DNA from 3 places in the Neorhizobium galegae bv. orientalis str. HAMBI 540 genome. Region 2 is predicted to be linked to each of the others. Evidence: predicted binding sites of a transcription regulator. Region 2 holds the regulator's gene; each other region holds the start of a gene.
What was found. The regulator LexA, encoded in region 2, represses DNA repair genes until DNA is damaged. The targets are predictions, from matches to a motif close to TGTTCNNNNTGTGTTCNG.
Positions count from the first base shown of each region.

Region 1: the regulator LexA is predicted to act here: its motif matches at 1,704-1,721, upstream of RG540_RS00260 (DNA recombination protein RmuC).
Region 3: the regulator LexA is predicted to act here: its motif matches at 3,775-3,792, upstream of dnaE (DNA polymerase III subunit alpha).

Region 1 is NZ_HG938353.1:49,674-59,384, forward strand. It holds gene RG540_RS00255 (ribokinase) at 1-415, opposite strand, end outside; gene RG540_RS00260 (DNA recombination protein RmuC) at 466-1,671, opposite strand; gene def (peptide deformylase) at 1,783-2,298, shown strand; gene fmt (methionyl-tRNA formyltransferase) at 2,357-3,292, shown strand; gene truA (tRNA pseudouridine(38-40) synthase TruA) at 3,292-4,056, shown strand; gene RG540_RS00280 (hypothetical protein) at 4,070-4,666, opposite strand; gene RG540_RS00285 (hypothetical protein) at 4,700-5,320, opposite strand; gene dapE (succinyl-diaminopimelate desuccinylase) at 5,304-6,500, opposite strand; gene dapD (2,3,4,5-tetrahydropyridine-2,6-dicarboxylate N-succinyltransferase) at 6,510-7,364, opposite strand; gene RG540_RS00300 (LOG family protein) at 7,501-8,367, shown strand; gene RG540_RS00305 (EF-hand domain-containing protein) at 8,440-9,096, opposite strand; gene RG540_RS00310 (pyrimidine 5'-nucleotidase) at 9,206-9,711, opposite strand, start outside.
Region 2 is NZ_HG938353.1:1,527,307-1,537,017, reverse strand. It holds gene RG540_RS07880 (pyruvate dehydrogenase complex E1 component subunit beta) at 1-161, opposite strand, end outside; gene pdhA (pyruvate dehydrogenase (acetyl-transferring) E1 component subunit alpha) at 180-1,250, opposite strand; gene RG540_RS07870 (FtsB family cell division protein) at 1,445-1,762, opposite strand; gene eno (phosphopyruvate hydratase) at 1,926-3,200, opposite strand; gene kdsA (3-deoxy-8-phosphooctulonate synthase) at 3,311-4,159, opposite strand; gene RG540_RS07855 (VOC family protein) at 4,163-5,035, opposite strand; gene lexA (transcriptional repressor LexA) at 5,236-5,955, shown strand; gene RG540_RS07845 (ComEC/Rec2 family competence protein) at 5,936-8,443, opposite strand; gene gltA (citrate synthase) at 8,732-9,711, shown strand, end outside.
Region 3 is NZ_HG938353.1:1,180,999-1,190,709, reverse strand. It holds gene dnaE (DNA polymerase III subunit alpha) at 33-3,530, opposite strand; gene RG540_RS06050 (ABC transporter ATP-binding protein) at 4,674-5,357, opposite strand; gene RG540_RS06045 (lipoprotein-releasing ABC transporter permease subunit) at 5,372-6,679, opposite strand; gene proS (proline--tRNA ligase) at 6,733-8,058, opposite strand; gene RG540_RS06035 (DUF1467 family protein) at 8,613-8,882, opposite strand; gene mce (methylmalonyl-CoA epimerase) at 8,985-9,389, opposite strand; gene RG540_RS06025 (ribonuclease J) at 9,658-9,711, opposite strand, start outside.

The DNA.
Region 1 (9,711 bases), 1.5 Mb from region 2:
GAATTTCGAGCTGCAGCATCAGGATGTCCCCGGTCTTCATGGCTTCGACCGCCGCTTCGGCCTGTGCCGTGCTCACCGTACCGTTGGCGCCGGCCACCACCGCGATCATGTTTTCGCCCGTGCCGCCCACCAGGATCAAGGCCGTGCCGGTTGGATCGGTTACATGAGCGACCGCGGAGAGGTCGACTTTGGCGTCATCGAGAAGCGCCAGCGCCGGCGCAGCAAAACCATCTTCCCCAACGGCTCCAACCATATGCACGGCGCTTCCGGCACGGCATGCTGCGAGCGCCTGGTTGGCGCCCTTGCCACCGGCGGCCGTCGCAAAATTCGATCCCGCAACCGTCTCGCCCGGCTGGGGCAGACGTTCGGTCGTGGCGATGAGATCCATGTTGATGGAGCCGAGGACGGTGATCATGGGCAGGCCTGCTTGCGTAAATTAAAGTCGCGCGACACTGCCCGAGAGGATCACTCCTCGTCAACCACCCGCAGCTTGAGCAGGCCGGTACGGCTTTCGACCGCCTTGGCCTGGGGCCGATCGCGAGCCACCTCGGCTTCGTGGGGCGCCTCCAATTCGAGAGCCTCTATCTTGGCGCCGCGGCGGTTGAGCTTGTCGGTGGAGGTGAGGATCTGTTCGACATCCTTCTGCGCGGCAAAGAAATGCGCTTGAAGTTTGCGGGTGCGGTCGTCGAGGCGGGAAAGATCCTCGATCAGCAGCGCCACTTCGCCCTGGATGAGGTGTGCCTGCTCGCGCATCCGCTGGTCCTTCAGCACGGCCTGGATGACCTGGATGGACAGCATCAGCAGGGAAGGGGAGACAATGACGATGCGGGAACGTTGCGCCTTCTGCACAGCGCTTTCGAAATGTTCGTGGATCTCCGCGAAGATCGATTCCGACGGCACGAAAAGGAAAGCCATTTCCTGCGTTTCGCCCGGGATCAGGTATTTTTCCGAAACATCGCGGATATGCACTTCGAGATCGCGCTTGAAGGCCTGGGCGGCCGCCTTTCTGGCTTCGGGCGCTGCTGCCTCGCGAAAAGCGTTCCAGGCTTCGAGCGGAAATTTGGCATCGATCACCAGAGGTGGCGCGCCGTTCGGCATCCTGATCGTGCAGTCCGGCCTGGTGCCGTTCGAAAGCGTAGTCTGGAAACCGTAGGCGCCCATCGGCAATCCGTCGGCAATGATCGCTTCCATTCGGCCCTGACCGAACGCGCCTCGCGTCTGCTTGTTCGAGAGGATCGCCTGCAGGCCGACAACGTCCTTGGCGAGGGTCTGGATATTGTTCTGGGCGGCGTCGATCACCGCCAGCCGTTCCTGAAGCCGCTGCAGGTTCTCGTGCGTCGATTTGGTCTGTTCGGTAATCGTCGCGCCGATCCGGTGCGTCATGCCGTCGAGCCGCTGGCTGACCGACTGGTTGAGTTCCGATTGCCGCGTTGAAAGCGTCTCCGCCATTGCCGACAACCGTCCCTGCATCTCGCTCTGCGCTCTCAGAAGTTCAGAAAGCCGGGCTTCGCCTTCCATCGCTCGCAAGGCCGCATCTTCCTGCCGCCGAAACGATGCGCGCCGGACCAGGAACAGCCATAACAGTAGCAATGCCGCTCCACACATCACCGCCACGATGGCAGCGCGCGGATCGTCGAAGAAACGGGAAAGGCCAGCAACAAGATTATTCATGGCGGGAAACTAACAGAAATTTGCCGCTTGAAAAGATCAAAACGTGAACATCTCGCTTCCTCCTGCCGTAATTTCTATTCCTTCGGAAAAAAAGATGGGTTATGGGAAGCCATGACGATCAAGCCTCTGATTATTCTGCCTGACCCGATCCTGCGTCAGGTTTCCAAGCCGATAGAGCGTGTTGACGCCGAGCTTCTGAGGCTCGCCGACGACATGCTGGAGACGATGTATGACGCGCCGGGCATTGGCCTTGCTGCGATCCAGATCGGCGTGCCGCGCCGTCTGCTCGTCGTCGACATCGCACGTGAGGGTGAGGAAAAGCAGCCGCAGGTCTTTATCAATCCGGAGATCGTCAAATCCTCCGACGAAATCGCGGTGTATGAAGAGGGCTGTCTTTCCATTCCCGAATATTATGCCGAGGTGGAACGCCCGGCGACCGTCAGCGTCAAGCATCTCGGCCGCGACGGTAAGGAATATGTGGTGGAGGCCGACGGCCTGCTCGCCACCTGCCTGCAGCATGAGATCGATCACCTGAATGGCGTGCTTTTCATCGACCATATCTCCCGCCTGAAGCGCGAGATGGTGATCAAGAAATTCACCAAGGCTGCCAAGTCCAAGGCGGTCTGAACCGTCGCTCGGGCGATCCGAGTTAAGAAGGCGCGGTCTCTTGAGACGCGGAATGTCCATGTCTCTTCGCATCATCTTCATGGGAACGCCGGAATTTTCCGTGCCGACGTTGCAGAGCCTGAAACATGCGGGCCATGAGATCGTCGCCGTCTATACCCAGCCGCCGCGCCCGGGTGGCCGCCGCGGGCTCGATCTGGTGAAGTCGCCGGTCCATCAGGCCGCCGAACTGCTGGGCATTCCCGTTTTTACGCCGGCGAATTTCAAGGATACCGATGAGCGCGAGAAATTCCGCGCACTCAAGGCGGATGTTGCCGTCGTCGTCGCCTACGGTCTCCTTCTGCCGGAAGCGATCCTGACGGGCACACAGCTCGGTTGTTACAACGGCCACGCTTCGCTCCTGCCGCGCTGGCGCGGTGCCGCGCCGATCCAGCGGGCGATCATGGCGGGTGACAAGAAGACCGGCATGATGGTCATGCAGATGGAAAAGGGCCTCGATACCGGTCCCGTTGCACTGTCGAGGGAAGTGGAAATCAGCGAGAACATGACGGCGGGCGAGCTGCACGACAAGCTGATGCTGGTCGGAGCCCGTGCCATGGTCGAGGCGATGGGGAAACTCGCAGCCGACGACCTGCCGCTGACGCCGCAATCGCCGGAAGGCGCGCTTTATGCCGCCAAGATCGACAAGGGTGAGACGCGCATCGATTTTTCGAAGCCCGCAGATGACGTGCATAACCACATTCGCGGTCTGTCGCCGTTTCCGGGCGCATGGTTCGAGGCGGAGATCAACGGCCGGCCGGAGCGCGTAAAGGTTCTCGGCTCGGAAGTCGGCGAGGGGCAGGGCGAGCCCGGAACGGTTCTGGACGAAGCGTTGACCGTTGCCTGCGGCGCGGATGCGGTGAAGCTCCTCAAATTGCAGAAGGCCGGCGGCAAGCCGTTGGCCGCGGCGGAGTTCCTGCGCGGGACGCCGCTTGGGCCGGGCACGAGGCTCTCCTGATGCCCCGATTCCGCATGGCCGTCGAATATGACGGCACGCCCTATGTCGGCTGGCAGAAGCAGAAGAACGGCCACTCGGTACAGTCGGCGCTTGAAAATGCCATCCTGTCCCTGACCAAGGAGACCGTGGTGGTCAAGGGCGCCGGCCGCACCGATTCCGGCGTGCATGCGCGCGGACAGGTGGTGCATGTCGATCTCACGCGGTCGTGGCAGCCACACCGGCTGCGCGACGCGCTGAATGCCTATCTCGGCATGGCCAGGGAGAAAGTCGCCATCGTCAGCGTGCAGGTTGTCGATGATACGTTCGACGCTCGCTTTTCGGCTGTCCGGCGATACTACCTCTACCGTATCATTTCACGAGCCGGCCCGCTGGCGCTGGATGCCAAGCGTGCCTGGTGGGTCACCAAGGATCTGGATCATGAAGTCATGCATGCTGCCGCCCAGACGCTGGTCGGAAAGCACGATTTCACGACCTTTCGTTCGGTTCATTGCCAGGCGAAAAACCCCGTCCGCACGCTGGACATACTGGATGTCACGCGCAGCGGCGACCTGATCGAAATCCGCGCGACGGCACAGAGTTTCCTGCACAATCAGATACGGTCGCTCGCCGGCACACTGAAACTGGCCGGCGAAGGCCGCATGACGCCGGCGGATGTCCGCGCAGCATTGGACGCGCGGGACCGCAAGGCCTGCGGGCCGGTGGCGCCGCCGGAGGGACTTTATTTCATGCGGGTCGATTATCCAGGCGACCCCGTAGAGCCCTGAAGCGCTAGCTTCGTCAGAGCGGGTAGATGCCGAGGAAACGCTGCAGTGCTTCGGTCAGGAGCATGCTCGGCACGATCAGCACCAGCACCAGCGTGGTGATCATCAGCGGCTGCGGTCCGCAGATCATCCGCATCACCCGCGATATCGCGACGATCATGACGATCAGCAGCGCGAAATGGACCAGCGCCAAGGCGGTATCGAGGCTGGACGGCAACAGGAAGCGCAGGCTCAGCAGGCCGTAGAGATAGGCAAACGGAACCGAGAGCCAGTTGACGGTGACGACGACCGCCGGAAACTTTCGGGCGATGCCGAGAAGCGAGCAGAGTACGCCGGCAAGGATCAGCGGCACCAGCCAGTTGAAGATTTCCAGCATTGCCATGCGAACGAAGAAAATCCCGCCGATCCGGGCACCGGACGGCATGCCTTCGAGCAGATAGTCGCGCCACCACAGCCACGAGATGAACGCGCCCGGCAGGCACCAGACGAACGCCCAGAACGAGCGCATCATGCCGCGGTCGGAAATGTCGAGCAGGCGGAAACCCTGCGCATCGCCGCGGATCAGCAGCCAGAGACCACTCAGATAGAGTCTGACTTCAGGATAGGAGGGCAAGGCGGCCTCCTCGCAAAACGGCGAAATCACGCATCAGGTTAACGAAACCCCCATGATATTCTCCAGTTCGCGCGCAACAAGCATGTCGGTCAGGAGCACAAGTCCCAGGGTGGCAATGCGGGTCATCACCGGGCCGCCCATGACTGTTCTTAGAATGCACCAGGCGAGGAAAAGCGCGGCGATCAGAATGGTTGCCGCCAGAATTATCGAAGCGTAACCGGCAAGCCCCATGGCGCCACCTTGCTGGGCAGATAGGAAAGCGATGGGCGAATAAACCGCATGGATCGCATAAGCGAGCGGGACGGCAAACCAGTTGCGCACCACGATCAGGATCGGCACGAGCGGCATGAAGCGTAGAATGAAGCCGAGGGCGATGAGCGCCGCGGCCGGCACGACCCACTGGGCCGCTTCGAGGACCAGCATCTTCAGGAAAAAGATAAAGGAATAGTCCTCGCGTTGAGGGAAATGACGGAGGTATTCCATCCGCCGAAAGATCCAGCCGACAATCAATGCCGGCGCGCACCAGCCGACCGCCCAGAACGAACGCAATACGCCCTGGTCCGAAATGTCGAACGGCCGCAGGCCGCGCGCATCGCCTCTGATCAGCAGCCAGAGACCGCCGAGGTAGAGCCTGACTTCATGATAGGAGGGCATTATCGAACCAGCGGGAGATGAAGGTCCCATAGATTTGGGTGAGCGTCTCCAGATCGGCAAGGGCTACGCGCTCATCGATCATATGCATGGTCTGCCCGACAAGGCCGAATTCGACGACCGGGCAATAATCCTTGATGAACCTGGCATCCGACGTGCCGCCGGTTGTGGAAAGCTTCGGCACCTTGCCGGTCACGCTTTCGACGGCACCCGATAACGAAGCGATCAGGGCATTGTTGCGGGTCAGGAACACGTGGCTCGGGCGTTCTGCCCAGGTGATGTCATAGCGCGCCGGATCGCGCTCCGGGCGAAGCGGGCTACCAATCGCTGCTGCGTCGAGCCGCCTGACGATCTCGGCCTTGACGGTATCGGCGGTCCAGGTGTCGTTGAAGCGGATGTTGAAGGCGAACGCCGCCTTGGCCGGAATGACGTTGGTCGCCGGATTGCCGACATCGACCGAGGTCACTTCCAGATTGGAGGCCGGGAATTCCGCCGTGCCGCCGTCGAAAGGCGGGTTCATCAGCACTGAGGCGAGCGGCAGCAGGCCGCGCACCGGATTGTCGGCAAGATGAGGATAGGCCGCGTGGCCCTGGACACCGAAGACGGTGACCTTGCCGGAGACCGAACCGCGCCGGCCGATCTTGATCATGTCGCCGAGCGCATCCGGATTGGTCGGCTCGCCGACCAGGCAGGCATCCCAGGTCTCGCCCCGTTCGACCGCCCATTTCAGCAGCTTCTCGGTGCCGTTGACGGCCGGGCCTTCCTCGTCGCCGGTGATCAGGAAGGAGATCGAACCTTTTGGCGCGCCATGCTGCTCGACATGGCGGGCGACCGCTGCGACGAAACAGGCGATGCCACCCTTCATGTCCACCGCGCCACGCCCGAACAACTCGCCGCCGACAATCTCGCCGGCAAACGGCGGCCGGCTCCATGACGTTTCATCCCCCGGCGGCACCACGTCCGTATGCCCGGCGAACATCAGATGCGGGGCGTCGGTGCCGAGCCGGGCATAGAGGTTCTCGATGTCCGGCATGCCGGGTTCCGTCGCCACCATCCGCTCGACTTTGAATCCGAGCGGAAGCAGCATCGCCTCAAGCGCTGCAAGCGCGCCGCCCTCGGCAGGTGTCACCGAGCGGCAGCGGGTCAGCGTCTGGAGATTGGCAATGGGATCGGCAGCAGACATTTTATCGGATCAGTCGCGCAGCAGTTCGTTGATAGCGGTCTTGGAACGGGTCTGCTCGTCGACACGCTTGACGATCACGGCGCAATAGAGGCCCGGTCCCATGTCTCCGTTCGGGAACGGCTTGCCCGGCATGGTGCCGGCGACGACGACCGAGTAGGGCGGCACTTCGCCATAGCTGATCTCGCCGGTGGCGCGGTCGACGATCTTGGTCGACTTGCCGATGAACACGCCCATGCCGAGCACTGAGCCTTGGCGGACGATGCAGCCTTCGACCACTTCCGAGCGGGCGCCGATGAAACAATTGTCCTCGATGATGGTTGGGCCGGCCTGCATCGGCTCCAGCACGCCGCCGATGCCGACGCCGCCGGAAAGATGCACATGCTTGCCGATCTGGGCACAGGAACCGACCGTCGCCCAGGTGTCGACCATCGTGCCTTCGTCGACATAGGCGCCGAGATTGACGAAGGATGGCATCAGCACGACGTTCTTGCCGATATGGGCTGAGCGGCGCACGACAGCGTTCGGCACGGCGCGGAAACCGGCAGCGCGGAACTGGTTTTCACCCCAGTTCTCGAACTTGGAAGGCACCTTGTCCCACCAGGTGGAGGCACCGGGGCCGTTTTTGACAACTTCCATGTCGTTGAGGCGGAAGGACAGCAGAACGGCCTTCTTCAGCCACTGGTGCACGGTCCAGGTTCCGCCTTCGCCGCGGCTTGCAACCCGCGCCTGACCGCTGTCGAGCAGGTTGAGCGCTTCCTCGACCGCATCGCGGATTTCCCCTTTGGTCGAAACAGTCACGCCGTCGCGGTTGTCGAAGGCGGTCTCGATGGTCTTTTCGAGGGAAGAGAAGTCGGGGCTGCTCATGGGAAATCCTTAAACGTCACTCTGTATCGTGATGGTGGGAGAGGTGGCCATTTGGTGTCTTTTGATCTAAGCGACCGCCACTCAAGCGTCAATGTGAATTGGCGTCAATGCATTTGACGCCGGAAGGATCATGCGAATGGCAAAGGCGAAAAAGGATGGCCCGCGACGCAAGGACGGGGCCTGGGATCCGCTGAAGGACAACAAGGCGGACAAAAACGACGCCGCAGTCCAGCCGAGGACGCCGCAGACGGAATCGCACTCTTATCGCCTCGCCTATGCGGATGACGAGTTTCTTAGCCGCGAGGAGCTTCGCCCCGTCCGTCTCCAACTCGAGCTGATGAAGACCGAAATGGCGCTCGCCGAGCGCGGCATCAAATCGACCGTGGTGCTGTTCGGCGGCGCGCGCATCCCGGCGCCCGGCCAGAGCGCCTGGGCCGCCCGCAACGATACGCAGCGCCAGAACCTCGAGGCGGCTTCGGTTTATTACGAGGAGGCGCGCAAGTTCGCCGCCCTCTGCGGCAGGCATTCCGCAAGTTACAACCATCAGGAATATGTGGTGGTGACCGGCGGCGGGCCGGGCGTCATGGAGGCCGGCAACCGTGGCGCGGCTGACGCCGGCGCGCCGAGCATCGGCCTCAACATCATGTTGCCCCACGAGCAGGCCCCGAACCGCTACGTAACGCCGGAGCTCAGCTTCAATTTCCACTATTTCGCCATCCGCAAGATGCATTTCATGATGCGGGCCAAGGCAGTCGTGGTGTTCCCCGGCGGGTTCGGCACGCTGGACGAAATGTTCGAGGCGCTGACCCTTATCCAGACCAAGCGCATGGAACGCATGCCGCTTATCCTGTTCAGCGAAGCCTTCTGGCGCGGCATCATCAATTTTGGCGCGCTCGCGGAATTCGGGACCATTGCTCCGGACGACCTCAACCTCATCAATTTCGTGGAGACCGCGGAAGAGGCGTGGAAGATCATCTCGGATTTCTACGATACCGAAAAATAAAAGAACCCGCCCCTTGGGGGAAGGGGCGGGTCTTTTGGACGACTGTCGGAACTAGTTCCAAGGGGCGGAGAACTAGAGGGGGCGGTCCGGCAGGTCGTCGATGGAAATGGTTCCATCCTTGTTGGTGTCCATGCGGGCGAACAGCTTGTCGGATGCGGCAGAAGCTTCCGCCTTGGTGATCTTGCCATCCTTGTCTTCATCGACCATGCGGAACATCCCCTGGCCCATCATCTGGCGGCCATGCGGGCGTTCCCAGCGGGCGTCCTCGCGGCCCCAGCCATGGCGGCCCTGGCCGTCGCGGTTCCAGGCGGAATGATCGCGGTCACGGCGATGGTCGTCGCGCCGATCGGCCATGTCGCGGTTGGACTGGTCGTCCTTTTTGTCCGCGGTGTTGGCGACTTCCGGCTGGTTGTTCTTGCGGAACTCTTCCATCTTCGCCTGGCGATAGTCGAACATTTCGCCGCGCGTGAGGGTGCCATCCTTGTTGGCGTCGATGGCCGCAAAGAGCTTGTCCTGGAAGGCAGTCATCTCGTCCTTGGAGATTTTGCCATCCTTGTCGGCATCGGCGTTCTTCAGCAGGCGGACGAACATCACATCCTGCATCATGGCGCGGCCGGGACCATTATGGCGGTCGGGACCATCACGCCCTGGGGCTGCAAAGGCCGGGATGGCTGCGCCGGCGATCAGCGCTGCTCCGAGGGTCGCCAGAACGATCTTTCTTGCGGTCATTGTGGTGGTCCTTCAGGTTGTTTCGATAGCCTGAAGATAGAGACCGCCGCGGTCAAAACCACTTAAACATCCGTAATGTGGATGAACTTTTCGTAATGGCGATAAAACGTTAGCGGATGTTGAGACCGGTGAGGAAACCCGTCAGGTCGTCGGTCACATAGTCGATGTGATCGTCCTCATCGGTAAGCTTTTCCCAACGTTCCATCAGCACCGCATCCAGATTGCGGGGCACCAGAAGGATGGTGCGCATGCCGAGCGCCTTCGGCACCTGCAGATTGCGCGGCAGGTCCTCGAACATCGCAGCACTTTTTGTATCGACCCGGTGCAGGCTGGCGAATTTGTCGTAAGTCGCGCCTGCCGGCTTCGGCACGTAGTCGGCCGCAACGATGTCGAATATGTCGTCGAAATTATCGAGAATGCCGAGTGCCCGCGCCGCCGCTTCCGCATGCGGCACGCTGCCATTGGTGAAGATGAACTTGCGGCCGGGAAGCGCCTTGATCGCCTCGCCGAGCTCCGGGTGCGGCAGGAGCGCCGAATAGTCGATCGCATGCGCCTGTTCGAGAAACCCGTCCGGCTCGATGCCATGGTTCAGCATCAGGCCCTGCAGCGTCGTGC
Region 2 (9,711 bases):
CCTTCATCGACGGCTTCCACTTCCATGGTCGCCTTGTCGGTCTCGATTTCGGCGATCACGTCGCCGGAGGTGACCTTGTCACCCTCTTTTTTCAGCCACTTGCTGAGCGTGCCTTCCTCCATGGTCGGAGAAAGGGCGGGCATCAGGATATCGATTGGCATTGGGTTCCCTCCCCGCGATCAGAGCAGAATGTCGGTGTAGAGCTCGGACGGATCCGGCTCCGGATCGGCCTGGGCGAAATCGGCGCTATCCGAAACGACGTCGCGGATATCCTTGTCGATCGCTTTCAGCTCGTCCTCGGTGGCCCAGCCCTTTTCGATCAGGCGCAGGCGCACCTGCTCGATCGGGTCGTGCTCGGAACGCATCTTCTGCACCTCGTCCTTGGAGCGATATTTCGCCGGGTCGGACATGGAGTGGCCGCGATAACGGTAGGTGAGCATTTCGAGAATGATCGGGCCCTTGCCGGAGCGGCAGTGCTCGAGCGCCTCGTCGCCGGCGGCCTTCACGGCGCGAACGTCCATGCCGTCGACCTGGATGCCCGGAATACCGAAGCCGGAACCACGCAGCGAGTAGTTCGACTGCGCCGTCGCACGGGCCGTCGAGGTGCCCATCGCATAACGGTTGTTCTCGACGATATAGACGATCGGCAGCTTCCAGAGGGCCGCCATGTTGAAGCTCTCGTAGACCTGGCCCTGGTTGGCCGCGCCATCGCCGAAATAGGCGACCGAGACGCTGTCATTACCACGATACCTGTTGGCGAAGGCGAGACCGGTTCCGAGCGAAACCTGGGCGCCGACGATGCCGTGGCCGCCGTAGAAATTCTTTTCCTTGGAGAACATGTGCATCGAGCCGCCCTTCCCTCGGGAATAGCCGCCCTTGCGTCCGGTGAGCTCGGCCATGACGCCACGCGCGCTCATGCCGGTTGCCAGCATATGCCCATGGTCGCGATAGGCGGTAATAACCTGGTCACCCTCCTGCTGCGCCATCTGCATGCCGACGACGACAGCTTCCTGGCCGATATAGAGGTGACAGAAACCACCGATGAAGCCCATGCCGTAGAGCTGGCCGGCCTTTTCCTCGAAACGGCGGATCATCAGCATCTCACGATAGGCGTGAAGATCCTGATCCTTGCCGAAATCCGGGGTGTTCTTACCCGTAAACTCCTTGGCGGAGGATTTCGAGGCTGATTTGATTGCAGACTTTGCCGCTGGTTTGCGGCCGGATACAGACGCGGTTTTTGTCGGCGCCATTCATCCCTCCCTTTGAGTTCTGCGTTGAGAGCGAGATTACGCCCTGACGTGTATCGCCAGATTCCCACTCTGGTGTCGGGCCGTACCATAGGCAAGAAAAGCTGCCCCAGCAATGCCATAAACGCATGGCTCACATTCCGCGCAACACGATGAAAAGGTTACAGAAATATGAAATTAACTGGATTTCGGTTAATTTAGAAGTAGTTGTTGAAGATGACGATTTCGTCGCCGCGCGAGACATTCAGCTGATAACGGGCGATCTCGTCCAGCATATCCTTGTCAAGCGAACCATCGCTCATCAGCTGAACCTGCCGCTCCAGCGTCTCGCGCCGTGCGGTCAACTTTGCGAGCTCGCCTGCACGCGCCTGCCGCTGACGTTCGAATTCCTCCGTGGCGATCAAGCCGAGATCGCCGTGGATGGAATGATAGCCGAAGTAGCAAAGAAACGCGACTGTGATGGCGGGAAGAACAAAACGGCCGAATTTTCTTTTCTTATGATGCTTTGTCCACATACCGCTCTAACGCCTTGCCACGCTTACGGGATCTCAAATCGATCCGAAACAGAGCTTCAAATTCGCAGAACTTGCTTAAGCAATCGTTGACCAGAATCGAGTCCGAAAAAAGCCCGCGTCTTTCGGCGCGGGCTTCCATGAAAATGTCGAACCTAGGAGGCTGTCAGGCCTTCAGGACGCTGCGGCCGGCATAAACGGCCTGCGGACCGAGCATTTCCTCGATGCGGATAAGCTGGTTGTACTTGGCAAGCCGGTCGGAGCGCGACAGCGAGCCGGTCTTGATCTGTCCGCAATTGGTGGCGACGGCGAGGTCGGCGATCGTCGAGTCTTCGGTTTCGCCCGAGCGGTGCGACATGACGGCGGTGTAGGCCGCCTTGTGGGCAGTCTCGACGGCATCGAGCGTTTCCGACAGCGAGCCGATCTGATTGACCTTGACGAGGATCGAATTGGCGACGCCCTGCCTGATGCCATCGCGCAGGCGCGACGAGTTGGTGACGAACAAATCGTCGCCGACGAGCTGGCACTTGGCGCCGATCTTGTCGGTCAGGTACTTCCAGCCGGCCCAATCGTCTTCGGCCATGCCGTCTTCAATCGAAATGATCGGATATTTGGCTGCAAGCTCGGCGAGGTAATCGGCCATGGCTTCCGGCTCGAGCGTGCGGCCCTCGCCTTCCATCTCGTACTTGCCGTTCTTGAAGAACTCGGTCGAGGCGCAGTCGAGCGCCAGGCAGACGTCGTCGCCTGGGGTGTAGCCGGCCTTCTCGACCGACTTCATGATGAAATCGAGGGCTTCCGGAGCGCTCTTCAGGCCCGGTGCGAAACCGCCTTCGTCGCCGACATTGGTGTTGTGGCCCTGGGCCGCCAGTTCCTTCCGCAGGACGTGGAAGATCTCCGAGCCCATGCGCACGGCGTCCTTCAGCGTGTCGGCGCCGACCGGCATGATCATGAATTCCTGGAAGTCGATCGGATTGTCGGCATGAGCGCCGCCGTTGATGATGTTCATCATCGGAACCGGCAGGACATGCGCATTCGGACCGCCGACATAACGGTAGAGCGGCAGGCCCGAGGTCTCGGCGGCAGCCTTTGCAACGGCGAGCGAGACGCCGAGGATGGCATTGGCGCCGAGGCGCGACTTGTTCGGCGTGCCGTCGAGCGCAATCATGGTCTTGTCGATATGGATCTGGCTCTCTGCATCGAAACCGCCGATCGCATCGAAGATCTCGGTGTTGACGGCTTCGACCGCCTTTTCGACGCCCTTGCCGTGATAGCGCTTGCCGCCGTCACGCAGCTCGACGGCTTCATGTGCGCCGGTGGAGGCGCCCGACGGAACGGCCGCACGGCCCATCGAACCGTCTTCCAGATAGACATCCACCTCAACGGTCGGATTGCCGCGGCTGTCGAGAATTTCGCGGGCGATGATATCGGTGATGGCGGTCAAGGGTCTCTCCCTGGGTTTGGACTTGACGTCACGAGGTCACTGAAAATGTCTCATAATCAATGACACGAAAATTACAATCGAAGCAGTTTGCGTGCTTTTTGTGGGCGCGCTCAGGCCGCCTTGGCGACGGCGTCGAGGGCGAGCAGCTTTTCGAGGAGCTGCGGCATGTTCTTCAGATGCACCATGTTCGGGCCATCCGACGGAGCGTTGTCCGGATCCTCGTGAGTTTCGATGAACAAGCCCGCAATGCCGACGGCAACCGCTGCCCGTGCAAGGACCGGCACCATGCTGCGGTCTCCTCCGGTGGAGCCTCCCTGCCCGCCAGGCTGCTGCACAGAATGCGTCGCATCGAAGATCACCGGTGCGCCCATGGACGCCATGATCGGCAATGAACGCATGTCGGAAACGAGTGTGTTGTAGCCGAAGGACGCGCCGCGTTCGCACAGCAATACGTTGGGATTGCCGCTCGCGGTGATTTTGCCGAGTACGTTCTTCATATCCCAGGGCGCCAGGAACTGGCCCTTCTTAACGTTGATGACGCGGCCGGTCTTGGCAGCGGCGACAAGCAGGTCCGTCTGGCGTGACAGGAAAGCCGGGATCTGCAGGATGTCCACCGTCTTTGCGACGACAGCGCATTGTTCTTCCGTATGAATGTCGGTCAGAACCGGAAAGCCGAACTCCTGCTTCAGGTCTGCGAAGATTTCCATCGACTCTTCGAGCCCGATGCCGCGCTTGCCGGAAATCGACGTGCGGTTGGCCTTGTCGTAGGAGGACTTGTAGACGAGGCTGATGCCGAGCTTGCCGCAGAGTTCCTTCAACGCGCCTGCCATCATGAAGGCGTGGTCGCGGCTTTCCATCTGGCAGGGACCGGCGATCAGCGACAGTTTTGCGTTCTGCGCGAAAACTACCTTGCCGCCTCCTTCGCCGACGGAGACGCTGGAGTTTGCGGTAACTTCCATGATCTATTCCTCGAAGCCGAACAAAACACCCTGGCCGGGTGCCGCCGAGACGAGAACGCGGCCCTCCCGGCGGACGAATGCGACGTCATTAGCAGCAAGGGTGATCTCTGTCACGGCAAGATCGGCGGTTTTGAAGATGACCGCCCGGCCGCGCAGTCCTTCGGCGCCCGGGGTCGGCTGAAGCGCAAATTCCGCCTCGAGCTCCCGATCCTGCAGTATCCGGATGCGGGCATTGGCCGCGGCAAGCTGGAGCGGTGCAGCCTCCGGCGCGGCCTTGGTCAGCAGCACCTGTTCGACCAGCGGAGCGAAATCGGCAGGCGTCGGGGCCGACAGGATGATTTCGCTCAGGCCGGTAACGGTATTGGCATGCCGCTCCAGCCCACTGCGATCTGCGGGCAGCGGGTTGATGCGCTGGCAGGAAAACAGGAAGAATTCGGGCGCGCGATGATCGCCGGCGAATGCCAGCCGGAAGCTCGCCTGCGTCTCGGAACCGTCAGCCAGGGTCATGCCGCGGGAAAATTCCAGCACCTCGCCTGCCGAGACGCCGCGCATCTTGAAACGCGCATGATCGGCCATCGCGTCCCGGGTCGCGACAACGAGAGCGGAAAAGCCCTGCCGGTTGGACGTCTTGCGGAAGGCGAGATCGCGGGCGGTGAAAACGTTGCCGCGCTTTGCCGCAACACCCGCATGGCGTCGGTTGGCAAGAGCCAGCGGCTCCAGGTAGGTCCCATCCGAGAAGAACACACAAGCATTGGCGGTGCCGAAAGGATGAAAAGCGTCCGGCGCAACTGTAAAACCGAGCTCCGTGAGCCTGGAACGCGCAGCGGTAAGTCCCGCCACCGGCAGCACGAGATGATCGATCGGTCTTGCGTTCACGCGAGGGCCCCCTGAATTGGAATCGCAAAGCTACTTTGGCAGCGGGCTGGCGCCGCGCAAGTGGTGTGACACCAGATATCTGGCACGCATCTATGAAGAAAAAATCATCATACTTCACAGAAATTTAGGGACTTGCGGAACACATATGGAACATATAGTGTCCGTTCTGGATTTGTTTCCGACTCTGAGGGTGCCAAAAGATGCTCACGCGCAAACAACAGGAATTGCTTCTGTTCATTCACGAACGCATGAAGGAATCCGGTATCCCGCCGTCATTCGACGAAATGAAGGACGCGCTCGACCTTGCTTCCAAGTCCGGAATCCATCGTCTGATCACGGCGCTCGAGGAGCGCGGCTTCATCCGCCGCCTGCCGAACCGGGCCCGCGCGCTGGAAGTCATCAAGCTCCCGGAGGCTTATTCGCCAAGCATCCAGCCGCGGCGCGGTTTTTCGCCTAGCGTCATCGAGGGCAGCCTCGGCAAACCGCAGCCGGTCGCAGCACCTCAGAAACTCGCAGCCAACGATGGCTCGTCGAACGCCACGACCGTTCCCGTCATGGGCCGCATCGCCGCCGGCGTGCCGATCTCGGCGATCCAGAACAACACGCACGACATCTCCGTGCCGGCCGAGATGCTCGGCTCCGGAGAACATTACGCGCTGGAGGTCAAGGGCGATTCGATGATCGAGGCCGGCATTCTCGACGGCGACACCGTGATCATCCGCAACGGCACGACAGCCAATCCCGGCGACATCATCGTGGCGCTAGTGGACGATGAAGAAGCGACGCTGAAGCGTTTTCGCCGCCGCGGCGCCTCGATCGCGCTCGAAGCCGCCAACCCCGCCTACGAAACCCGCATTTTCGGGCCTGATCGGGTGAAGATCCAGGGCAAGCTCGTCGGCCTCATCCGCCGTTATCACTGATCAGCTGCCGGAGCGGTTCCGGCAACGCGTTGTCGAAACTCTGGCTTCGCCAATCATGGTGGCGGTGCCGGGTCCAGGGCCTGTCCTCGGCTGCCATTGCGGCACGGACCTGCCAGCGTCGTATGTCGCCCGTGCCGTTCAACGAAATCTCCAGCGCGCCGGTCTTTCTGAGCGTCGTGCCATTGATCATCAGTCCGCCGGACCGGCATCGGTCGAAGCGTGCCCGCGGGGCGATGACAAGATCGGCGGCGTCGCAGGCAGCGCCGGCATAACGGCCGTCTTCTACGGCCACGATGATGGCGTTGTCCGTGCTTGCGGCGCACCAGGCCTTCGGTTCGCAGGTGAAGCGGGCGGAAGTCACCTGGCTTATTCGCAACCTCACGGTTTCGAGTTCCGCCGAGGTCAACTCACGGCGCTTATCGTTTTTTGCGCCTGATGGCTTGCGGTCGGGCGGCTTGTCTCTGGCTGGCGACATATCCGGTTTGGTCGGGTCGCCGAGCAGAAGCGCCCTCTTCCACTGATCATAGATGAAATCAGGCGGGCGGGCGCGATTGGTAGTAACCCGTCCCTCGTCTACGAGCGCCACCATCGTCCCGTCTTCCGAGACCAATATATCCGCCAGGGGCATCGATCGCTCATGCCAGGAAAACAGCAGAGCGGTCACCATCAGCGGCGGGCCGATCAGCCTTAGCTTCGTCCTGAGCAGGGTCAGCAGCAGGAAGCCTGCCGTCGAGACCGTCAGGAACCATGGATGCTGGCGGCCTATCCCGACATCACCGCCCCAGGCGGCCACGTGCCCGGCAATGGCGATCACCGCTTCCAGACCGAGGCCCATGAGCTTCATGAAAGGAGCATCAAGACCGAAGGGCATCAGCAGCATGCCGACCAGACCGGCCGGCATCACCACGAAAGAGATGATCGGCATGGCTGCGAGGTTTGCGGCGAGGCCATAGGTGGCGATGCGATGAAAATGCTCGACCGAAAACATCGCGGTCGAAACGCCGCCGATCAGCGAGGTGACGAAAACGCCGGCTGCGAAATTCCGGGAGGCTAGGACGGGCATCACCATGGGGTGACGGAACGGCAGAGGCTGAGGATCGCGGCCTTCGGCTCTCTGTTTCCAGAGCGCGTAACCGGCGACCAAGGCGGCGGTGGCAGCAAACGACATCTGGAAGCTCGGCCCGAGCATTTCCGAGGGCGACATGGCGATGATGACGAGCGCGGACAGCGCCACATTGTGCAGGCTGATCGACGGTCGGTCGAAGAGGACGGCAACCAGCATGATGGCCATCATGATGTAGGCCCGCTCGGCCGAAACGCCGAAACCGGAGATCAGGTAATAGGCGGTGACCATTATCAGGGCGCCGAGTGCGGCGATCTTCTTCACCGGATAGGCATGGCCGAAGCCCATAAAGACCGAAAGCGCCGTCCGCACGCCGACAAAGAAGATACCGGCGGCGAGCGCCATGTTCAGCCCGGAAATGGCGACGATATGGGCTAATCCCGAAAGCCGCAAAGCCTCGGTCGTCCCTTTGGAGATCGCCCGGCGTTCGTCCGTCACGATTGCCGCGGCAAAGGCGCCGGGATCTCCCGGCACGGTCTCACGGATACGAGTGGCGATTGCGCTGCGGAGATCGAAAAGCCGGCTTTCGATGTCGGCAATCCAGCTCCGCCCGGACGGACCGGCAGCCTGTTTTTTCGGCGCTCCATAAAAAAATCCGACCGCGCCGATGCCGTCGAAATAGGAGGAGAAGGCAAAGTCGTTGAGGCCAGGCAGTGCCGGTCCGGAGGGCGGTGAAAGGCGCGTGCGGCCGCTGATCGTCTCGCCGATCTGGGCGGGCTCATGTCGGGACCTTGCAAGCAGCGATACACGCTCCGGCGGGCGCCTGACTTCCGGATTGGATGTCCGGTCGATAAGGACGACATAGCGCCAACGGCCCTGGGCATCGATCTCCCTGCGCTCGACCACGCCGGCAAGCTCGGTGGTCACCGGCATATCGAGAACGACGGTGGACCGTCGCCAGGTCTCGAACTGTGCCAGCATCATGCCGCCCAGAAAGAGTGCGACACCGAGCGGCAAGAGATGGATCGTGCCGGAGCGATGGCGCGAGGCGATGACGAAGATTGTGCAAACGCAGAAAACGAGGAAAAACGGCCAGAAAGCGGGGTTCTGGGGCAGTGCGAACCAGCAGACGGCCCCTGCCCCGACGACGACCGGCAGGAAAAGGAAGCCATGGCCGTAGACCGTCTCCTCCTCCAGCATGACCGGGAGACGGCGTCGCAGCCGATCGAGGCGTCGGCTTGCGGAGCGGCGAAAGCCTCCGTCCAGCGTATGGACCGGCGGGCGGCGCTCGATCGCGGGGAAAAGCTCGGCCAGATTTCGGAGCTTGCCCGAGTCGGGAGCGCTTGTGTTTATGCGGGGGTCCGGCGGCCGGGATATCAGCTTCCCTGCCTCGGCATGCGTCGGAAATGCATCTTCCTCCGGCATGAAACGCTCTGTTCGCCCCACCGCCAGACATGCGGCAATACAACCTGCGCGTTAATTCCTCGGTCGTCAACTGGCGGTTAAATATCGGGAATTCCGAGGCGTCGAGAGGGCATGCAACAGGAAGTTGGACATCCAAGCAAAAGCTGTTGCCCAATAATTTTTCGCGCTGCACAAAATGCCGTCACGACAGCTTGGCATCAGCTTTCGGATCATATAGCTAAACTGGTGGACGCTTAATTCTTGTGGCGCTTTTAGGGCGCCATGCCGCCAAAAGGTTGGAGGATCAGCATGACGGAAACAAGCGCAAATCTGGTAATCGGTGACAGACAAGTCGATCTGCCGGTCAAGTCGGGGACCATCGGTCCCGATGTGGTCGATATCGGCGCTCTCTACAAGCACACTGGCACCTTCACCTACGACCCCGGCTTCACCTCGACGGCGTCTTGCGAATCCAAGATCACCTATATCGATGGCGACGCCGGCATCCTGCTGCATCGCGGTTATCCGATCGAACAGCTGGCCGAGCATGGCGACTTCCTGGAAACCTGCTACCTGCTGCTTTACGGGGAACTGCCGACCGCTGCCCAGAAGAAGGACTTCGACTATCGCGTGACCCATCACACGATGGTGCATGAGCAGATGAGCCGCTTCTTCACCGGCTTCCGCCGCGACGCCCATCCGATGGCCGTCATGTGCGGCTGTGTCGGGGCGCTGTCTGCCTTCTATCACGACTCCACCGACATCACCGATCCGCACCAGCGCATGGTCGCTTCGCTGCGCATGATCGCCAAGATGCCGACGCTTGCCGCGATGGCCTACAAGTACCATATCGGCCAGCCCTTCGTTTATCCGCAGAACAACCTGGACTATGCGTCGAACTTCCTGCGCATGTGCTTTGCGGTTCCGTGCGAAGAGTATGTGGTCAATCCGGTGCTGTCGCGCGCCATGGACCGCATCTTCATCCTGCATGCCGACCATGAGCAGAACGCTTCGACCTCGACGGTCCGCCTCGCCGGCTCGTCGGGCGCCAACCCGTTCGCCTGCATCGCGGCCGGTATTGCCTGCCTCTGGGGCCCGGCTCACGGCGGCGCCAACGAAGCTGCGCTCAACATGCTGACGGAAATCGGCACGGTCGACAAGATCCCGGAATATATCGCCCGCGCCAAGGACAAGAATGATCCGTTCCGTCTGATGGGCTTCGGTCACCGCGTCTACAAGAACTACGATCCGCGCGCCAAGATCATGCAAAAGACCACGCATGAAGTGCT
Region 3 (9,711 bases), 350 kb from region 2:
AGCCCCGCGCCTACGGCCTCTATTAAAGTCTCCTAGACCAGCTCGACATCGAGAACGCCCGGCGCCGTCCTCAGCGCCGCGGCGATTTCCGGCGAGATGCGGTATTTTTCCGTCAGCTCCACCTCGATTTCCCGCTTCCCGTCATCCTTGATGATCACAAAGGACACCAGCCCGTCGCCCCGGGCATTGAGGTGCCGGGCAACCGCGCGCATCGGGCCTGAGTCGCGGACGAAGACGCGCAGCGCCTTCTGCATCTGCACCGACTTTTCCTCGAGCGACTGCGCGGTCTGGATGCGCAGGCCGATACCTTCCGGCCGCTCTTCCGCCTGCACGGTGATGACCAGCGACTTGCCGGGCTCGAGCAGGTCTCGATATTGCGCCAGCCCCTCCGAGAACAGCACGGCCTCGAACTGGCCGGTCGCATCCGAGAAAGTGACGATGCCCATCTTGTTGCCGGTGCGGGTCTTGCGCTCCTGCTTGCTGGTCACCGTTCCGGCCAGCCGGCCGGCGGTAGCGCCCTGTTTCACGGCGGCGGAAAAGTCCGCGAAATTCTGGACGCGCATCTTGGCGAGCACGCTGGCATAGGCATCGAGCGGGTGGGCGGAGAGATAGAAGCCGAGCACCTGGTATTCGCGCATCAGCTTTTCTGACGGCATCCACGGCGTAAACGACGGGAAAATCAGCGTCTCCGGCCCGGAGGCGGAGGATGAGCCGAACATGTCATGCTGGCCGCTGACCTTTTCCCCTTGCGCACGCTGCGCATAACCGATGATGCGGTCGAGGCCGCCGCTCAACTCGGCGCGGTCGCGGCCGAAACAATCGAAGGCACCCGCCGAGATCAGGCTTTCCATGACGCGGCGGTTGACCTGTTTCGGGTCGATCCGCAGGCAGAAGTCCTCGATGCTGGCAAACGGCACATCGCCGCGCACTTCGGTGATGTGATCGACCGCCGACTCGCCGACGCCCTTGATGGCGGCCAGCGCGTAATAGATCCTGTTGTCGCCGGTCTCGAAATGCCGGAACGAGGTCTGCACCGACGGCGGAATGACCGCAATGCCGAGACGGCCGGCATCCTGACGGAAGTCGTTCAGCTTCTCGCTGTTCGACATATCGTAGGTCATCGAGGCGGCGAGGAACTCGACCGGATAATGCGCCTTCATGAAGGCCGTCTGGTAGGAGACGATGGCGTAGGCCGCGGCGTGTGACTTGTTGAAGCCGTAGTTGGCGAATTTTGCCAGCAGTTCAAAGATGTTGTTGGCTTGCGGCTTGGAGACGCCGTTCTTGATGGCGCCATCAACAAAGCGTTCGCTCTGCTGATCCATCTCCGCCTTGATCTTCTTGCCCATGGCGCGGCGCAGCAGGTCGGCCTCGCCGAGCGAATAGCCCGAGAGCACCTGGGCGATCTGCATCACCTGTTCCTGATAGACGATAACCCCTTGGGTCTCCTTCAGGAGGTGGTCGATCGTCGGGTGGATCGACTCGATCTCCTCCTCGCCGTGCTTGCGGGCATTGTAGGTCGGAATGTTCTCCATCGGGCCTGGACGATAAAGCGCCACGAGCGCGATAATGTCCTCGATGCAGTCCGGCCGCATGCCGATCAGCGCCTTGCGCATGCCGGCACTTTCCACCTGGAACACGCCGACCGTCTCGCCGCGCGAGAGCATCTCGTAGGTCTTGGTGTCGTCGAGCGGGATCTTGGCGAGATCGATCTCGATGCCGCGCTTGCGACAGAAATCGACCGCGGTCTTCAGCACCGTCAGTGTCTTCAGGCCGAGGAAGTCGAACTTCACGAGCCCTGCCTGCTCCACCCATTTCATGTTGAACTGGGTGACCGGCATGTCCGAGCGCGGGTCCCGATACATCGGCACCAGTTTCGACAGCGGACGGTCGCCGATGACGATGCCGGCGGCGTGGGTCGAGGCGTGGCGGTAGAGGCCTTCGATCTTCTGCGCGATATCGAGAAGGCGGGCGACGACCGGTTCCTTGTCGGCCTCCTCCTGGAATTTCGGATCCTCCTCGATCGCCTTCGACAGCGGGGTCGGATTGGCCGGGTTGTTCGGCACCAGCTTGCAGATCTTGTCGACCTGTCCATAGGGCATTTCGAGCACGCGGCCGACGTCGCGCAAGGCGGCGCGTGCCTGCAGCGAACCGAAGGTGATGATCTGCGCCACCTGCTCGCGGCCGTATTTCTGCTGCACGTAGCGGATCACCTCTTCGCGGCGATCCTGGCAGAAGTCGATGTCGAAGTCCGGCATCGAGACGCGATCGGGATTGAGGAAGCGCTCGAACAGCAGCGAGAAACGCAGCGGATCGACGTCGGTAATGGTCAGCGCATAGGCAACCAGCGAACCCGCACCCGAACCACGGCCGGGACCAACCGGGATGCCCTGCTGCTTCGCCCATTTGATGAAGTCGGCGACGATCAGGAAGTAGCCCGGGAACTTCATCTTCTCGATGACGCTGAGCTCGAAATCCAGCCGGTCCCGATAATCCTGCTCGGTATAACCGCGCGTCATGCCGAGCGTCGCGATGCGCTCTTCGAGGCCTTCGACGGACTGGCGGCGCAGCTCTTCGGCCTCGGCGCGTTCGGCTTCCGCCGGATCGTCGGTGGCGCCGGTGAAGCGCGGCAGGATCGGATTACGGGTCTTCAGCACGAAGGAGCAGCGCTGCGCGATCTCGACGGTGTTTTCGAGCGCCTCCGGCAGGTCGGCAAACAACTTTGCCATCTCCGCGCGGCTCTTCAGATAATGGTCCGGCGTCAGGCGGAAGCGGGTGTCGTCCGAGACGATCGCGTTGTGGGCAACCGCCATCAGCGCGTCATGGGCATCGTAATCGGCCTTGGTGGGAAAGAAGGCCTCGTTGGTCGCGACCAGCGGCAGGTCGTGGTCGTAGGCGAGCGTGACGATCTTGTGCTCGTGGCGCCGGTCGTAGGCGCCGTGGCGCTGCAGTTCGACATAGAGCCGATCGCCGAATATCTCCTTGAGCTTCAGGAGTCTTGCTTCGGCAAGCGTAGCATTGCCTTCCTTCAGAGTCACGTCGACCGGCCCGCTTCCGGCCCCGGTCAGCGCGATCAGGCCTTCGGTGCCGCCGTCCTCCAGCCAGGAGCGGCTGATATGGATGGACTGATGCCCCTCGTCGCCGAGATAGGCGCGGCTGATCAGATCGACGAGCCGTTCGTAACCGACGGCATTGGCCGCGAGCACGACGATCGCCGGCAGCTTGGCGAGCTGCTGGTGGCTGTTGCGACGCTCGTCGGACTGGTCTTCCATATCGATGGACAGCTGGCAGCCGATGATCGGCTGCAGGCCGTCGCCGATCGCCTTCTGGGCGAATTCCAGCGCGACGAAAAGATTGTTGGTGTCGGTGATCGCGATCGCCGGCTGATTGTCCGCGATCGCCTTCGAGAGGATCTTCTTGAGCGGCAAGGCGCCTTCAAGAAGCGAGTAGGCGGAATGGACGCGCAGATGAACGAATTGAGGGGTGTTTCCCAGCTCTTCCGATCCCGATTTCACGTCCATCTTGTCTGCCATGCCTGCGCCTTACCCGTTTGATGAAGCGGGAACCATCTCATGAATCAGGCTATTGTCCGGCGCAGGGGCTTGAGAGTCCAGTTCGGAATTCCCTCCTCAACGCCTTTCGGCCGAGGCGGGCGCCCACATCCCGGATTACATGGCCATCATGATCATCGAGAGGCTGGCCACGAATGTGGCGATGGAAGCGAATGAGGCAATGTCACGAAGCAGGTCAGTCATCGTCGTCTCCCGTGTTCTCTTATGTTTTTATTTTGTTCTCATTTTGTTTGGGAGTCAATAAAAGAACAGACCAGAAACAACCATATCGCGATATCCTCCCTCACCTGGTAAACAAGGGATTAACGGTGAGGGTTCGGCCGGATCGGCGCATGCGGATACGTCCGGACTGGATGACCATCCGGGCATGAGCAATTTCGGACGGGGCGCTGAAAGCTGCCTCGTAAGTTTTTAGTTTAGGTGACACCTCTCAGCGCCCCGTTCGGCGGTTAATATCCGCGACTTCGGTCCCTCTGCCGTGGCTCTTCCGGACGGTGTTCGTATGACCCGGGACGCCCCATCCGATTTGATCGGAAAGGCTTCCACGGATCTCCGCCGGTTGCTCCGATAGTATCGGTCGGACTTTGAAAATCCGGCGACACCATCCGGTCAGCCACCATGTGTGCCGCACAGGCACGTCCGGCGCGCGCTTTCGGGCATCAAGAGACGAAGGCTCGGTCCGTTTGCCTTCACCTCTCCCCGTTGTCGCCGGAGGCGAGACCATTTTCCGCGAACCCCGAATGCAAGGACTTACGTCGTTTCCTCCCACCCGGCGCCGGTCCCGCCTCGCCAGCACGCCTGCCGGTGTATCCGCGACGGAACGGGGGGATTGTAGGCACAGGTTGGGAAGGCGGGGGATGAGCGGGAGGCTAAGTGCTTGATAGGGCTGGAGGGCAGGTGTCAGATATGCCCGGATAGGTCGGCGTTTGGAGGGTGGATCCTCGGGTCAAGCCCGAGGATGACGACCTTGGATGCCGAGGATGACGACCTTGGATGCCGAGGGTGGCGACCTTGGATGACGGGCGCCTCTCCTCCCTCATCCGCCGCCCTCTCCGTCATCCTTGGGCTTGACCCAAGGATCCAGACGCACGCATATCCGCCTCTTCACATCTCGACGACTTTGCCGCCCTCGATTGTCACGCGGCGGTCCATGCGGCTGGCGAGGTCGTGGTTGTGGGTGGCGATCAGGGCCGCGAGGCCGGACTGGCGCACCAGCGCCTCCAGCGCGTCGAAGACGTAAGAGGCCGTCTTCGGGTCGAGATTGCCGGTCGGCTCGTCGGCGAGAAGCACGCGCGGGGCGTTGGCGACGGCGCGGGCAATCGCCACGCGCTGCTGCTCGCCGCCGGAAAGCTCGGAGGGGCGGTGCTCGGCACGGTGGCCGATGCGCATATAGTCCAGAAGCTGAGCCGCCCGCTCCTTCGCCTCGGCCTTGGAAAGGCCGGCGATCAACTGCGGCATCATGATGTTCTCTACCGCGGAAAACTCCGGCAGGAGATGGTGGAACTGATAGACGAAACCGATCTGGTTGCGGCGCATCGCGGTGCGCTCCGCATCGGGAAGCCCGTTGCAGGCATGCCCGGCGAGAAAGACCTCGCCGGCGTCGGGATGTTCGAGCAGGCCGGCGAGATGCAGAAGCGTCGACTTGCCTGTGCCGGACGGAGCGACCAGCGCGACGATCTCGCCGGTCTTCAGGTCGAAATCAGCCCCCTTCAGGATCGAAAGCGTGGTCTCGCCCTGGCCATAGTGACGTTCGACGCCCGAGAGCTGCAAGACGGTTTTGGGTGCCATGAAGGATGTGGGTCCTATTCGTATCGGAGGGCCTGGACAGGATCGAGCCGGGAGGCTCGCCAAGCCGGAAGGATGGTCGCGATGAAGGAAAGAACGAGCGCCATCATGACCACCGAGAAGGTCTCGCCAAAGCTCATCTCCGCCGGCAACTGGCTGAGGAAATAGAGTTGCGGATCGAAGAGGATGGTGCCCGAGACCCAGGAGAAGAACTGGCGGATGGATTCGACGTTGAGACAGACGACCACGCCGAGCAGGACGCCGGCAAACGTTCCGACGATGCCGATCGCCGCCCCGGTCATGAAGAAGATACGCATGATCGCCCCCGCACCCGCGCCCATGGTGCGCAGGATGGCGATATCGCTGCCCTTGTCCTTCACCAGCATGATCAGGCCGGAGATGATGTTGAGCGCCGCCACCAGTACGATCAGGGTCAGGATCATGAACATGACGTTGCGCTCCACCTGAAGCGCGGAGAAGAAGGTCTGGTTGCGCTGGCGCCAGTCGGTGATGAAGATCTGGCGGCCCGCCGCCGCCTCGATCTTCGGGCGCAGGTCGTCGACATTGTCTGGATTGTCGACGAACAGCTCGATCGACTGAACGATGCCTTCGGCATTAAAATAGAGCTGCGATTCCTCGAGCGGCATATAGATGATCGTCGCGTCGTATTCCGACATGCCGATCTCGAAAATGCCGGAGACCGGGTAGGATTTGACGCGTGGATTGACGCCCATCGGCGTCACGTCGCCTTCCGGCGAGATCAGCGTGATTTGGTCGCCGGCAGAAAGGCCGAGCTGGGCGGCGAGCCTGGAGCCGACCAGCACGCCCTGCCCCGAGGCAAAACCGACCATATCGCCGGACTTGACGTTTCCGGCGACTTCGGACAGCTTTTCGAGATCTTCCGGACGGACGCCGCGCACCAGCGCGCCGGAACCTGCACCACCGCGGCCCGACGCCAGCGTCTGGCCCTCGACCAGCGGCAACGCCATGCGGACGCCCGGCACGGACGCAAATTTCTGGGTGAGCTCGGCGTAATCGGTGAGCGGGCCGTCGATCGGCTGGACGATCATGTGGCCGTTGATGCCGAGGATGCGCGAGATGAGTTCGGTGCGGAACCCGTTCATCACGGCCATGACGATGATCAGCGTCGCAACGCCGAGCATGATGCCGATGAAGGAGAAGCCGGCGATCACCGAGATGAAAGCTTCGCGGCGGCGCGAGCGCAGGTAACGCCAGGCGACCATCCGCTCGAAGGCCGAGAAAGGACCGGCCGCGGGCGAACCACCCGCCTTTACCGCTTCACCATTCGCCGCGACGCTCGCCATGCCGTTTCCTCAACCTGCCGTCGGCGGTAGATCCGCCCTATAGCCCGACCGGCTTATCGGCCGGCGAGCCTGTTCATGGCCGCTTCGACGGTCAGCGTTTCGCGCTCGCCGGTCTTGCGGTCCTTGACCTCCACTTCGCCTGACGCGGCGGAGCGGGGTCCGACAATCACCTGGATCGGCACGCCGATCAGGTCGGCGGTCGCGAACTTGGTGCCGGCGCGCTCGTCCGTATCGTCGTAGAGCACGTCCTTGCCGACCGTTGCGAGACCGCCATAGAGCGTTTCGCAGATCCGGTCGCAGGCCTCGTCGCCGGGCTTCATGTTGATGACCACGACGTCGAACGGCGCGACCGATGCCGGCCAGATGATTCCGTTGTCGTCATGCGATGCTTCGATGATGGCGGGAACAAGGCGTGTCGGGCCGATGCCGTAGGAACCCATGTGGACAGGGTGTTCCTTGCCGTCCGGTCCCTGCACCTTGGCGCCCATAGGCTCGGAATATTTGGTGCCGAAATAGAAGATATGGCCGACCTCGATGCCGCGGGCGGACAGCCGATCGGTCTCGGGAATGGCGTTGAAGGCCTCCTCGTCGTGCATTTCCGAGGTCGCGGCGTAGATCGACGTCCACTTGTCGAAGACCGCCTGCATGGCCTCGACATTGTCGAAATTGGTGTCCGTGCCGGGGATATCGAAGTTCACAAAATCCTTGTGGGAAAACACTTCCGACTCGCCGGTCTCGGCAAGGATGATGAATTCGTGGGACAGGTTGCCGCCGATCGGGCCGGTATCGGCGCGCATCGGGATCGCCCGTAGGCCGAGCCTCGCAAAGGTGCGCAGATAGGCGGTGAACATCTTGCGATAGGAATGCTCGGCGTCTTCCTTGGTCAGGTCGAAGGAATAGGCGTCCTTCATCAGGAATTCGCGCGAGCGCATGGTGCCGAAGCGCGGACGGATCTCGTCACGGAACTTCAGCTGGATGTGATAAAGGTTGAGCGGCAGGTTCTTGTAGGATTTGACGTAGGACCGGAAGATATCCGTGATCATTTCCTCGTTGGTGGGGCCGTAAAGCATCGGCCGCTCCTGGCGGTCCTTGATGCGCAGCATTTCCTTGCCGTAGGCGTCGTAACGGCCGCTTTCCTGCCAGAGTTCGGCGGACTGCAGCGTCGGCATCAGCACCTCGATGGCGCCGGCGCGGTTCTGCTCCTCGCGGATGATGGCATTGACCTTGTCGAGCACCCGCTTGCCGAGCGGCAGCCAGGAATAGATGCCCTGGCTCTGCTGGCGGATCATGCCGGCACGCAGCATCAGCCGGTGGGACACGATTTCCGCTTCCTTGGGGTTTTCCTTCAGGATGGGCATAAAATAGCGGGACAGGCGCATCGCGATTTCCGAGGTTGCCGGCCTATCCCCACCACGCGAGGAATCGGCCATTTTCTTCAACAATATTGGGAGGGTACATAGCCGTTCCGGGGCTCCAAGGGAACCCGCCCCAGCATGAATCGCACGTTGTTCACGAATCTGCGCCAGCACTTCAGACCCGCAAAAAGCGGAAAATTCATGGCAAGCGTGCGACATTTTTGTCAACTGAAAAATTTTAAAGAAGTGTAGCAAAAATACAAAAAACCAGATGACAAAGCACATCCTTTGAGCTAGGTTCAGCTCACAAAAGAGGCAAGGAGTTCAAATTCTTGTCATTTCGCGGTCAAGTCTTGGGAGGATCAGATCTTAGGCGCGCTTGTCGCTGCCCCGGTAACGGTTAAGGATCACGCGAAACTAGAAACAAGGCTTAACCGCCTTGTTTTTTTTTGCTTTCTCGTCACCCGGAACGATAAAGCGCGAGCGCCTTCGTCGCCGCTTCCTATGCCTGCAAATCATGACAGGGAAATGACAGGCTCCCGACGATCCTGCCTTATTCGGTCGCCCTATTCGCCCACCTATTCGAAGGTCGGGACGATCACCGGAATATCGCCAATGCCGACGCCGAAATAGGCGGATGCGACGTAGTAGCCCACATAGAGCAGTGTCGAGATCACCGTCGTCAAAAGCACGACGCGACCGCCGCGAAACCGGGCCGGAGCGCTTTCCACAGTCCCTATGGTCACCTCACCGTCTTCCTGCTGGCTGCGATAGCCGAGCGGAAGGACGATGAAGAGCACGGTCCACCAGATGATGAAATAGATGGCGGCGACCGTCAAAAGAGGCATGGTTTCGACTCGATTCCGGTTCGAAGAATTGGCGCCCTTATAGGCTGAAAGGCGGGCAAGCTCAAACCAAGAGACCCCGGCGTGATGTCACAGCTGTGGGAATCATACCTGTTCGAGCTCGATCAGGGTGCCGTTGAAGTCCTTCGGATGCAGGAAAAGCACAGGTTTTCCATGGGCTCCGGTCTTCGGATTGCCGTCTCCGAGCACCCGCGCGCCGGCCGCTTTCAGCGTGTCACGCGCAGCGACGATATCGTCCACCTCGTAGCAGATATGGTGCATGCCGCCGGAGGGATTTTTCTCCAGGAAAGCCGCAATCGGCGAATCGGGCCCGAGCGGTTCGAGCAGTTCCACCTTGGTGTTGGGGAGCTCGACGAAGACCACGGTGACACCATGCTCCGGCAAGGCCTGGGCCTGGGAGACGCGGGCGCCGAGCGTATCGCGATACATCGTGGTCGCGATGCCAAGATCCGGCACGGCGATGGCGATGTGATTGACGCGTCCGAGCATGTCTGTCCTCCCGAGTGCAGGTTAGGCGGTTTTGGAGCGGCTGCCTATAGAGATGCGGACGGTGCCGCGGGCTCCCTATGATCTCCCCCCTTGAGGGGGAGATGTCACCGAAGGTGACAGAGGGGGGTGGCGACGGTGCGGCAAATACGGTGGTAGAAGAATATGCCGCAATACCCCTCTCTGCCCTGCCGGGCATCTCCCCCTCAAGAGGGGAGATCGACTCGGGGCATCGTCTCACTCCAAAACGGACGTCCGAACCGCCCGCCCCTCAGAGACGAGTAACAAACACCGTCACGATCGGTTTCTTGCCCCAGGCCTCGTT